4 regions of the Chitinibacter fontanus genome follow, and region 1 is predicted to be linked to each of the others. Evidence: predicted binding sites of a transcription regulator. Region 1 holds the regulator's gene; each other region holds the start of a gene.
The links. Region 1 encodes FNR, which switches genes on or off when oxygen is low (the NO sensors DNR and NnrR bind a similar motif). Its sites were predicted from a motif close to TTGATNNNNATCAA; they were not measured.
Positions count from the first base shown of each region.

Region 2: HZU75_RS08020 (biotin/lipoyl-containing protein) is a predicted target of FNR. The motif match lies at 1,244-1,257, and genes of this name have one in related genera.
Region 3: HZU75_RS15530 (GbsR/MarR family transcriptional regulator) is a predicted target of FNR. The motif match lies at 1,966-1,979, and genes of this name have one in related genera.
Region 4: HZU75_RS10165 (FeoA family protein) is a predicted target of FNR. The motif match lies at 2,103-2,116, and genes of this name have one in related genera.

Region 1 covers NZ_CP058952.1:3,589,249-3,592,383, reverse strand. The annotation lists gene nagE (N-acetylglucosamine-specific PTS transporter subunit IIBC) at 1-231, shown strand, start outside; gene HZU75_RS17035 (PTS sugar transporter subunit IIA) at 258-740, shown strand; gene HZU75_RS17030 (hypothetical protein) at 819-1,097, opposite strand; gene fnr (fumarate/nitrate reduction transcriptional regulator Fnr) at 1,549-2,295, opposite strand; gene hemN (oxygen-independent coproporphyrinogen III oxidase) at 2,455-3,135, shown strand, end outside.
Region 2 covers NZ_CP058952.1:1,740,933-1,744,067, forward strand. The annotation lists gene HZU75_RS08015 (acetate/propionate family kinase) at 1-1,116, opposite strand, end outside; gene HZU75_RS08020 (biotin/lipoyl-containing protein) at 1,286-1,780, shown strand; gene HZU75_RS08025 (helix-turn-helix transcriptional regulator) at 1,877-2,734, opposite strand; gene HZU75_RS08030 (phosphotransferase) at 2,841-3,135, shown strand, end outside.
Region 3 covers NZ_CP058952.1:3,255,670-3,258,804, forward strand. The annotation lists gene HZU75_RS15525 (cytochrome ubiquinol oxidase subunit I) at 36-1,355, opposite strand; gene HZU75_RS15530 (GbsR/MarR family transcriptional regulator) at 1,358-1,933, opposite strand; cobalamin riboswitch at 2,108-2,327, shown strand; gene HZU75_RS15535 (TonB-dependent receptor domain-containing protein) at 2,465-3,135, shown strand, end outside.
Region 4 covers NZ_CP058952.1:2,151,888-2,155,022, forward strand. The annotation lists gene feoB (ferrous iron transport protein B) at 1-1,757, opposite strand, end outside; gene HZU75_RS10165 (FeoA family protein) at 1,754-2,023, opposite strand; gene purD (phosphoribosylamine--glycine ligase) at 2,200-3,135, opposite strand, start outside.

The sequences.
Region 1 (3,135 bases):
GTAAACGTAGTTGGCGGTGCTGCAAACATCACTAATATTGATGCGTGTATCACTCGTCTGCGTCTTTCTGTGAATGATGCTGATCTGGTTGATGAAGCGGCTGCTAAACGCCTTGGCGCAAGCGGTGTGATCAAACTGAACAAGCAGAGCGTGCAAATTATCGTTGGGCCAAAAGCTGAGTTGATTGCTGACCAGTTGCGTGCCAATGTAGGCGTAGCTGCAAAAAAGTAACTGAGGCTGCACCGCAGCCAGCTGCGGTGGCTGTGGCCTCTAACCCCGGCGAAATTGTTCTGCTTTCCCCATTGACGGGTGAAGTGGTGGCTTTGGAAGATGTGCCTGATGCGGCATTTGCAACTAAGGCAGTTGGGGATGGTGTAGCGATCTTGCCAACAGGCAAGTTAGTGGTGGCACCATGCGATGGGCAATTGGTAAAGATTTTTAATACTAACCATGCTTTTGCCCTCGTTAATGATGCAGGGGTTGAATTGATTGTTCACATTGGTATTGAAACGGTGAAACTCGGTGGTCAAGGCTTTACGCGCTTGGCTGAGCAGGGTAGCTTCGTTAAGGCGGGTCAGCCTGTCTTGGAATTGGATCTTGAATTCCTTGGTGCCAATGCAAAATCAGTGATTAGCCCTGTTGTTTTGACCAATGCAGATGATTTTGCGCCAGTTGCTAATTTGGCAGTTGGCTCAGTGATTGCAGGTCAAACACCGCTCTACACGATTCGTAAAAAATAAATTTGGGCTTAGGGCTCAAATCTGAAACGCCACCCTCGGGTGGCGTTTTTATTTTTAACTTAGCATTTGTAAGCGTTATTAATATATTGCCAGTAGTTGCGCGATTTGGCGGGCGGGTGAGTCGTTTGTATTGATGGCTGAATGTGTCGGAGTTGCAAAAAAATTGCTGGTTTGCGGGTGATGGGCAATAAAGAACTCTTGTGAGGCGGATTCAGCCAGATAGCGCCGCGATAAGCTGGCTAGTGTTTGGGTTTGTAATTGCTGTTGGGCAATTAGGCTGGCAAGTTGGGCTAGTAGGTCGCTTTGGTTGAGTTGAAACGGATGGGTTTCATCTTTTGGTGTACGCTGCGGATCCATTTGCCAGTTAAAGAATGGCGGTGTGCCTTGTGGTGAGATGAGTGCCAGCCATAGCTGATAGAGAAAGCCGCAGGCTCCTAAGTGCCCTGCATGAAGCCATGCATTGTGGCTTGGTGTGAGTGCGTCAAGAATGTCTGCGGCTTGGTCGAGGTGATGGTTGTTGCCACTTGCAAGCGCAAAAAAACCATGGCTTGGTGCAAAGGGGCTGGGCCAAAGAATTGCATCGATTAGCTTTGCGGCGCTTTTGTGAAGATCCAGTACTTGCGCGGTATTTTGCAGTTGGATAGCGATTACAAGATCATTTGGGCTAAAATTTGTTTGGAACTGGCTAAATGGATGCAGGCAGTAGCTGCCAGTGGGGGCTTTAATAATAGACGGGCACTTATTAGAGGTATTAGTTCAGGGGGTGCTATTAGATGGGTTTGCATCAATATACCCCCTGAGGTGTAATTTATTCGTCGTGGCAGGTGTTAAGTAGTTTCTTTAGGCTATCAATGTTTTCTAGTTCAATTAGGCGGTTTTGTACTTTGATAAAGCCTTGGTCTTGGAATTTAGACAAAGTCCGGCTGACTGTTTCAAGTTTGAGCCCTAAATAGCTACCAATTTCTTCGCGGGTCATGCGCAAATGGAAGCTACTTGAAGAGTAGCCGCGAATTGCAAAGCGTTGCGATAAATTCAATAGGAATGCAGCTAGACGCTCTTCGGCTTTCATATTGCCCAAGAGTAGCATTACGCCGTGATCGCGGACTATCTCGCGACTCATTACTTTGTGGAAGTGGCGTTGTAGTAGTGGGATTTCGCGTGATAAATCTTCGATGTCATTGAAGGGTAATTCACACACTTCACTGTCTTCTAGTGCGATCGCGTCGCAAGTGTGAACGTCGGTGCTAATTGCATCCATGCCCATCAATTCGCCTGACATATGAAAGCCAGTGACTTGCTCGCGGCCATCTTCGGAAATCACGCTGGCTTTGAAAAAACCAAGGCGAATCGCGTACAGCGAGCGGAAAGGCTCGCCGGCACGATATAGAGCTTCGCCGCGTTTGATTGGGCGAGCTTGCGTAATGATGGTGTCAAGCTCTTGCATTTCTTCTTGTGACAGACCCAGTGGTAAACACAGTTCGCGTAAGCTGCAATTAGTGCATGAATTACGCAGATGACGTGGGGACATGTCGCGAACTTGGATGGGGGAAATCATGAAACTCTCACAAGAAAATAATAAGTCGTGCGGGGGGAGTATTGTAACTCTCGGAAGAGGTAGATACCCCACTGTCATTGCTGTTGGCTTGATCTAGATCAAGTTGGCTCATTGTACTAGCTTTTAAGCTGCGGCAGCTAGTATGAGGATAGAGTAATTATGTCGGTTTCAAAATTTGTAGGTCAGCACGCGCCAGCAGATCAAGGTGGGGTTTGTTTTGATCGAGATCTGATTGTGCGCTATGACGGTAAAGGGCCGCGTTATACGTCCTATCCCACTGCAGATCGGTTTAACCAAGCCGTGAATAGTGAGCAATATGCGCAAATCTTGCAGCAAAGATTGCCCGGTGCTTTACTCAATCCATTGTCGCTTTATTTTCACATTCCTTTCTGTAATACCGTATGTTACTACTGCGGCTGTAACAAGATTATTACGAAAGACAAGAGTAAAGCGGATGATTATATTCGTTATCTCAGTAAAGAAATCGCAATGCATGCGGCCAATCTACCGGGCCGTCCCAAGGTGAGTCAGCTGCATTTGGGTGGCGGTACGCCCACCTTTATGTCAGAGCAGCAGCTACAGCGCTTGATGGATATCGTGCGTGAGCATTTTGAATTGCTGCCAACGGGTGAGTATTCGATTGAAATTGATCCGCGCAAAGTGGGTGAGCCGATGATCCGCACTTTGGCTCAGCTGGGATTCAATCGAATGAGCGTAGGTATTCAGGATTTCAATCCTGAGGTACAGCTTGCGGTTAATCGAGTGCAAACCGAGCAGGAGACTCGTTCGGTAATTGAGGCTGCACGGATGCATGGTTTTAAATCGGTCAGTGTCGATCTG
Region 2 (3,135 bases), 1.8 Mb from region 1:
AGCGAGGCTGATGCGACGTGGTTCGCCAGAACGTACGGCATTGGCAGCTTCGTCGATCTCTACGCCTAACCAGCGCAGTTGATGACATACCAGCGCGCGCGTCAATGCATCGTTTTCGCCAATCCCTGCGGTGAATACCAGGCAATCAAGGCCACCAATTGCCGCAGCCAGAGAAGCGGTTTCACGCACAATACGGCGGGCAAAATAATCAATCGCAAATTTGGCCAACGGCTCATCCGAAGCCTGCAAGGCGCGCATATCGCTAGAAATGCCACCAGACAGGCCGAGTAAACCTGATTCTTTGTACAGCAGCGTTTCGATCTGTTTGGCATCCATTTTCAGATGGTTCATCAGGTGCAGCAAGACGCCGCCATCGATGCTGCCACAGCGAGTTCCCATTGGCAGACCTTCCAGCGCCGTAAAGCCCATGGTGGTGGCCTGACATTCGCAGCCCAGCAATGCCGACATTGATGAGCCATTGCCCAAGTGAGCGACTACTGTGCGGCCTTCGGCGGCACGGGTATCGATTTGAGGGAGTACGCTCGCGATGTATTCGTAAGACAAGCCATGGAAGCCATAGCGGCGAATGCCTTCTTTTTGCGCAAATTCATACGGCAGCGCAAAAAGCTGGTTCAGCTCGGGCTGAGTGGTATGAAACGCCGTGTCAAAGCAGGTGACTTGTGCGGCATTGGGCAGAATGTCTTGCAAGATCTTGATCGGCGCAATGTTGTGCGGCTCGTGCAATGGTGCCAATGGGATGAGCGCTTCTAGGCCGGCGATCAGCGCTGGAGTCACCAGTTCAGGTTTAGAATATTGCGTGCCGCCGTGCACTACACGATGGCCAACGACTTTAATCTCACGGCCACCCAAACGTTGCTCAAGCCAAGCTAGCATGTGACGCAACGCGTGATCGTGGTTTTTAGGCACATCAGCAGGCAGAACTTCATCGGCTACTTTTTGGTCTGCAGCGTCTTTTGCCGTGAATTTAGGCTCCACGTAAAGGCCTTCCATTTGCCCCTTGAAGAGCACTTGCGGATCTGCTGCGCCAGCGGTTTCAAATAAAGAAAACTTGATGCTAGAAGAACCTGCATTAATGACTAAGACCAGATCGCTCATGGATAACTCCTAAATTCATGGGAAATCGCAGCAGAACAGTGAACCGCCTTGCCTGCTGCGCTTTATTTAATTGATACTATTAGACTGCGAATGCAGCATAGTCTAGTTTGCGTTGCAACATATCTTATTGGCGAATATCAATGCTTGGATACTATTTGGATCGTAAATAATGACAATTAGCTATACCACGCACCTGATCTGCGCCCCTGAGTTGCCCGAAGCCGCCGAGGTGGCCGTGTTTCACGTGAAACCGGGGCAGGCAGTGCACGCCGACAGTTTGCTGATCACCCTGCTCGCCGCCGATCAAGAATGGCCCGTTTATGCACCCGACGAAGGCCAAGTCACCAGTTTGATGGTTGAGCATGGCGATTTTGTGAACAGCAATGATTTATTGTTGTTGATGGAAATCGCCGAGAAGCCCACTGCGGATTGGTTATTGGCTGCCGAGGTTGATTCGGCGCCCGAGCCACTGGCTGTAACCATCAGCGCCCCCGCTAACCCAAGCCCATTGTTAGCAGTCAGCCCCGCTGCGGCTACGCTTGCCGCCAAACTCGGGCTGGATTTAAGTCGTTTGAGTGGCTCTGCCATCATTGATGAGGACACTGTGCTCGACTTTGCACGCCAAGAGTTAATTACCTTAGCGAAAATCCGGCAATTGCTGTAGCCCTGCGGCGGGGGCGAGATTCTAGCGCAAATCAGCGCTCTTGCGGGGTATTGCTTTGAGTGTTTTATTTTCTATGGTTTGAGGGTAAATACCCAGCTAATTTCTAACTTGGCTGGGCGGTAAACCAAAGTGCTGGCGAAAGCGGCGTGAAAAACTGGCCACTTCCTGATAACCCACTTGGCTGGCGACTTGGCCGACTGGAACGCCCGCCATTAACAGCGTGCGGGCATGTTGCATGCGCAGCGCAACCACATGCTGGCCCGGTGCCATGCCTAAATGGGTTAGACACAAGCGATGTAAATGCGCCGGTGTAATTTGCAATTGTTGGGCCAATTGCTCAACCGGCCATTCGCGTTCGGGCGCCTTGGCCACCTCGCTAAATAAGGCGTGCAATTGTTGTGGCCAACCTAAGCGGGTATCTGCCGTGCCGACGGCGCGCTCTAATTGCAGGCTCAACATTTCTAATGCGGGCATAACTAGGGTATAGCTCTGCCCTTCATTATGGCGAAGCGCTTCGCGCTGATACAGGGATAGGGCATCGTGTATTTCCCAGCCAGCATCGCTATCACGGACATAGCAATGCGGTTGGATCAGGTGCGCCCAGCGCACATCGTTGTACAAGAGGAGCCAAGCCATTAACAAGGGCGCTTTACCGGTGCGGCGAAAGCCACGCTGACCTCGGGCCGGCTGAACGCCCATTTGTCCTGCTTTGAATGGCCAGGTTTGCTCACCTTCGAAAAACTCCCCGGTGCCATTTAGACAAAACAGCAGGACATGGAAATTGGCATCAATGCGCTCAATTTCACTTTTGCCCCGCGCCTCGGAAACGCCGCACATGAAAATGCCTTTCTCACGCATGGGAGGGTGTGAAGCTTTATGAAATACATGGGCGCCGACTAAACGATTCCAGCCCTTGTCATCACAATCAAATCGTTCGTAGTAGATCAGCGCCATGATGAATTAATGTGATTTTTGGACAAATAAAGCGACATCTTCGGACATTCCAAATGGGGAAGCAAGCTGATTAAATGAAGGCATGAGTTCAGATTATGGTAAGCCTATGTCAGTTGATGTCTCGGTCTATGCGCATGCGGCGCTAAGCTGTTACCAAGCGCATTACGCACAAAAAGCCCAATTGGTTCAAGAAATTGCTGGCTTTTATGGGCATGCAGTCATCCTGACTGGCGCTGCCGGTGATGTGGTGATCAAGTTTGGCTGGCAGCCGGGGCGTAGCGCGCATGAAATTGCGGGGCTTACGCGCTTGCAAGCGCATACCAAGCTGGCGATGCCGCAAGTGCTATTGCAACAGCAAATTGTCGTGGCAGGCAAAGCGCTTGAGCTGCTGATGCTCAAGC
Region 3 (3,135 bases), 330 kb from region 1:
CGCCGCTGACGGTCATCAGCAGCGGTGAATAATGATTAGGCTGTGGCTTTGCCCGCCTTGTTGGCCATATAAAACACCACCGAGATATACGAGCCGAGCAAGAATACATACAGCGCCAGATACATCACCAAGGTGCTCAGCACCATGCCGCTAGGCACATTCGATACCGCATCGGCGGTTTTTAGTACGCCGTGTACCAGCCATGGCTGGCGACCAATTTCGGTGACGTACCAGCCCGCCACGGTGGCGACCCAACCGCTAAAGGTCATGCCGATCAGTAGCTTGCTAACGAGTGGAGTAGGCTCGCCTTGGCGACGTATTTGCCACGCGGCCAACCAGCTAGCGAGCAGCATCAACATACCCACCCCAGCCATAATCCGAAACGCCCAGAAGACTTTCGCCACCGGCGGGTGCTCGGTAAATTCGTTAAGGCCTTTGATTTCGCCATTCAGATCGTGCGTCAAGATCAAGCTCGCAACTTTGGGAATGCCGATGGCGAAGTCATTGCTGCGCGTTTCGCCATTGGGCAGCGCAAACAACATCAGCGGCGCGCCGCGCTCGGTGTGCCATACGCCTTCGATTGCAGCGATTTTGGCGGGTTGGTGTTTCAGCGTGTTCAAGCCATGCATATCGCCAACAAAAATTTGCAGCGGAATCAAAACTGCGGCTAAGAACACCCCCGTTTTCAGTGCCGCTTGAACCGCGGCTTGGCGCTGGCCTTTAAGCCACTGAAATGCTGACACACCCGCAACCAAAAATGCCACCGTCAGGCCTGAGGCTATCAGCATATGCGTCAGGCGGTACGGCATCGATGGGTTAAAAATCACTGCTAGCCAGCTGGTTACATGTGCTTGACCGTTGATCATTTCAAAGCCCGTCGGCGTTTGCATCCACGAGTTGAGCACAATAATCCAGAAGGCGGATAGCGTGGTCCCTCCGGCTACCAGTACGGTGGCCAGCGTATGCATGCGGTTGCTAACCTTTTTTTGCCCGAACAGCATAATGCCCAGGAAAGTTGCCTCAAGGAAAAACGCCGTTAGCACTTCATACGCTAGGAGTGGCCCTGCGATATTGCCCACGGCCATCATAAAGCCGGGCCAATTGGTGCCAAACTGAAAACTCATCGTAATGCCGCTGACCACCCCCAGCGCAAAGGTCAGCGCAAAAATTTTCACCCAGAAGCCATAGGCTTGCATCCACTTGTCATCGCCTGTCTTGTTAAAGCGCAGCTTGAAAAACAACAACACCCAGCCCATCGCAATGCTGATGGTGGGGAACAGAATATGAAATGTGATATTGGCGGCAAACTGTATCCGCGCCAGCACCAGCGGGTCGAGTAGGGCATCGGTCGGCATGTTTATTCCTTATCGCTGTTTGATTCACTGCCACCTAAAAAGGCGGGTAGTTTTTGCTTGAGCTCTAAAAATTTTTGTACCTGCGCGCCCAGTTTCATCAGCTTTTGCAGTGTTTCCACATCGAGGCGCTGAATATCGCTAAACCAGCTGGTCGTTAGGTCGATCAAATCGTGCATTTGTGCCATGCGCGCTTGCGCGTGCTTGTCAGCGTCGTTGCTCGGCGTTTCTAGTAGTGCGCCGCGCAGCATCGTCAGCGTTGGGTCGACTTCCCGTTTTTTGCGCTCTTCGGCCAGCGTTTGAAAAATCACCCACACATCGTCGGGCGTTGAATAGTATTCGCGCCGATCACCGGGCAAGTGCTGCAACTTCACTAGCCGCCACGACACCAGCTCTTTCAGTCCCATCGAAATATTCGAGCGCGAAAAGCCCAGTGCTTCGGCCATTTCGTCCGCGTTCAGTGGCTTTTCGCTGACGAACAGCAGTGCATACATCTGGCCGACGGTGCGGTTAATGCCCCAATGGCTGCCCATTTCGCCAAAGTGCAGCACAAAAGATTGGATGAGTGGTGTGAGGTTCATGGAGGTTTTGAATTTTCAGTAATTTGTGAAATTTGATCTGGATCATATTCTTGCGCCTGTGGAGATGCAATGCGCAAAGGGGATTGTATTTTTCTATGCCTTCAATAGAGAAAAACTAAGGCGCTCGCGACACGTTTGTCATATTCCAGACAGGTACGTAATAAAATTTCAAGTTACAATGCGCGCAGCAAAGGTGAGTCGCCGCGCATTGATTTGCGTGGTGAGCTTTAAACGGGAAACAGGTGTAAAACCTGTGCTGCCCCTGCAACGGTAACTCAGTTAAGTCGATCCAGCGGTCAAGCCGCAACCACTGTTTGGCATACCAAATGGGAAGGGGGTCGATGGGCCACGGCCACTGATCAGCCCGGATACCGGCCTTGCCAGCACTGCCTTCGGTAGTGCAGATTCGTACGGCAGGGTGACCGTGGCGACAGAATCTGTGCGTTTGCCGTACTCTGTTTCCCTTTCGATTTGAAGTCTCCTGCCGTTTTATCAATGCAATACACTGTGGGTGTATTGCTGGAGACTTTAATGACACCGCGTTTTTCAAAGCTATACCTAATCTGTTTATCTGCCATCGCGACCATGGCACATGCTGATGTAACTCAACTCGACGAAGTTGTGGTCACGGCAGCCCGCGTGGCCCAGCCCGCGCGCGAAGTCGTTGGCGACGTCACGATTCTGACGCAACAAGAGATTGCCAGCCAAGGCAATACTAGCCTGCCTGAATTATTAGCGCGCCAACCGGGCGTGCAAATCACCAGCAACGGCGGCGCGGGCAAATCGGGCGGCGTGTTTATTCGCGGTGCCAGTGCAAACCAAACTGTGGTGCTGATCGACGGCGTACGCTATGGCTCGGCAACCACTGGGCAAGCGGCCTTACAGCATTTGCCGCTGGCACAAGTTGATCGGATTGAAATCTTGCGCGGCCCTGCTGCGAGCTTGTACGGTGCGGATGCGATTGGTGGCGTGATTCAGATTTTCACCAAACGCGGCGGCAAGGGTTTTACACCTAGCGTCGAAGTTGGCTACGGCACACAAAACAGCGTCGAGGCCAGCGCAAGTTTGGCGGGCGGCAACGAGCAAACACGTTACTCAATTGGCCTCGCGCACAGCAAAACCGACGGCGTGAGCGCCTTGGTGTTACCGAAATACCAGAAATACAATAGCGATGATGATGGCTACGAAAACAATAGCCTATC
Region 4 (3,135 bases), 1.4 Mb from region 1:
CCGAGTAAACGAGCTGATTGATAAAAGATGAACGACACCATCCACGCCAAACCCAGTGACCAAGTCATCGAAAACGCAGTATACAAATTGGATTTAGATTCTTTCTTGATGGCGGCAATGGCCGACACGCAAGGGATGTAAATCAGCGAAAACAACATAAAGCTGTACGCAGAAACTGGATCAAGCGTGTGTGCCAGCTGGCTTGCCAACGCTTGGCCTTCGTGCCCAGTAATGACTGATAGCGCCCCCAAAACCACTTCTTTGGCAACAAAACCGAAGATCAGAGCAATCGACAAAGTCGATTCAATCCCGATTGGGTTCAAAACCGGTGCCAAAAAGTTTGAAATCACCTCGGCGTAGCTATGCTCTGGGTTGGGGTAATTGGTGAGTAGCCAAACTAATACCACGCCCACCACGATCATGGTGGTGGCTAGCCGTAGAAAGTCGCGTGCTTCCCCCCAGCCGCGGCGCCAAATATGATTGAGCAAGGGGAGGCGATACGGTGGCAGCTCCAGCGCAAACGGCTCATTGGATTTGAATTTTGATTTGAACAGCACTGCGGTCAGCATGGCGATCAGAATACTTGCCAGATACAATGACAAGACCACCCAAGGTGCTTGCGTGGGGCTAAACAATGCGCCGCTCAGGAATAGGAAAATCTGCAATCGCGCGGAGCAGAGCGAAAATGGAATCGTCAGCATTGTGAGCAGACGTGCTTTGTGATCCCGAATGACGCGGGTGCCCATAATCGCAGGAACATTGCAGCCAAAGCCCATCATCAGCATCACAAAGCCACGGCCATCCAAGCCCATTCGGCTCATCACGCCATCCATCATAAATGCGGCGCGGGCAAAATAGCCGGAGTCTTCAATGACTGCCATCAGGCAGAAAAATAAGAAAATGATAGGCGCAAAGGTGAGTACCGTAGTTACCCCATCAAATAGGCCGCTCACAATAATGCCTTGCCAGAATGAGGGGAGTGCCGCCGTCGCGGGAACCAGTACGCTTTCTTTTAGCCAACCCAAGCCCGCTTCAAGGTAATCCTGCAATGGTGTACCGATGGCATAGGTCAGTTGAAATAGCGCTAACATCATCAGGATAAATAGCGGTAAACCCAACCACGGATGGAGTACCAGTCGATCAAGCCGGGCGGTTGCGCCTTCGGTGAGGGTTGGGGGCTGGTGTACGCAGCGCTGGAATAAGTGTTTTTCTTGCTGATGTAGGGTTGATGCCTCAGGTATATTGCCAAAGTCCATTTGATGCGCGCTTTGGCTGAATATACCCTCAATCGCTTTTTTACATTCAGGGAGCCCTTGGCCGTATTTGGCACTGACTAATTGTACGGGGGCCGCTAAAGCTTCGCTGAGTGCGGCCACATCCACGCTAATGCCTGCACGTTTGGCTTCGTCGAGCATATTCAGGCATAACACTAACGGTGCGCCCAGTGCTTTTAACTGTAATGCCAAAGCCAATTGGCGATCAAGTTGGCAGGCATTGAGTACCAATACGACGGCATCAAGTTTGGCCTCGCTTAAAAAGCGTTGTGCGACTTGCTCATCTTCGGCGCCACCGGTCAGATCATAGATACCGGGTAGGTCAAACACCTGAACCATATTGGCGCCAAGCAAAATGCGGCTCGATGCCAGCTCAACGGTGAGTCCCGGCCAATTGGCAACCCGCGTCGTGCCACCCGTCAGACGATTGAATAATGTAGATTTGCCGGTATTAGGCATGCCAACCAAGGCGATACGTTTCATGCCGCAACCTCAGCCACGCTCGATTCGTTAAGTGCCATGCTGGGTAATACGGTCACTTCAATACCTTGGGCTGCATCGCGGCGTAGCATTAGCTCGGTGCCGCCTACGCGCAATTGCAAAGGCCCACCAAGCCAGCCACGGCGTAGTACCGTGACTTCACTTTCTAGACGTAAGCCCAAGGCGGCGAGGCGTTGTGCTAATTCTGCTGGTAGATGAAGAGCATTGACTCGTACCATTTGGCCGAGAGGCGTTTGAGCTAAATTCATGATTAACGAGACTGATTTGCATTAAGTCTGCAAATCATCCCCCTCGCGGTAGTGAAAATCAATCCTATTTATTACCCATTTGATCTGGATTAACAATCTTTAATTTGATCACTTGGCGGGGCCATATAAAAAAAGCGGCCGAAGCCGCTTGTTTGAATTTACCCTGAGCTGCGATGTTATTTGCGATTAATGGCACGCCACGCGATATCGCTCCGGTATTGCATACCATCAAAATGGATGCCATCCAGAATCTCATATGCTCGTTTTTGGGCGATTTTATAGCTATCGCCAAATGCCGTCACACACAGTACGCGGCCGCCGCTGGTAACTGGCTGGCCATCTGCATTCAGTGCCGTGCCCGCGTGGAATACATGACCGTCTTCCAGTTCGCCCGGCAGGCCAGTAATCACGTCGCCTTTGCGTGGGGTTTCTGGGTAATTAGCTGCCGCCAGTACAATGCCTAGTGCTACGCGACGATCCCATTCGCATTCCACTTGATCAAGCGTGCCGTTCACGCCGTGTTCGATCAGCGTGACGAAATCAGATTTCAGACGCAGCATAATCGGCTGGGTTTCTGGGTCGCCAAAACGGCAGTTAAATTCCAGTGTTTTCAGTGAGCCGTCTTCCGAGACCATCAAGCCGGCGTATAAAAAGCCGGTGTAAGTGATGCCGTCTTTGGCCATACCTTGCACGGTCGGGATAATGACTTCACGCAATGCTCTGGCATGTATCTCTGGCGTAACCACTGGTGCTGGGCTGTACGCGCCCATACCCCCGGTGTTCGGGCCTTCGTCAGCATCAAGTAAGCGTTTGTGGTCTTGGCTAGAGGCCATCGCCAACACGTTTTTACCGTCGACCATGACGATGAAACTGGCTTCTTCGCCGGTCAGAAATTCTTCAATCACCACGCGCGCACCAGCGTCGCCGAGCTTGTTATCGGACAACATCGCATCAACCGCGTCATGCGCTTCGGTCAAGGTCATTGCCACAACGACGCCTTTACCCGCCGCCAAGCCATCGGCTTTGATCACAATCGGCGCGCCTTTGGCGTCGATGTAGGCGTGCGCTTTGGCTGCATCGGCAAAGGTTTCGTAATCGGCCGTTGGAATGCC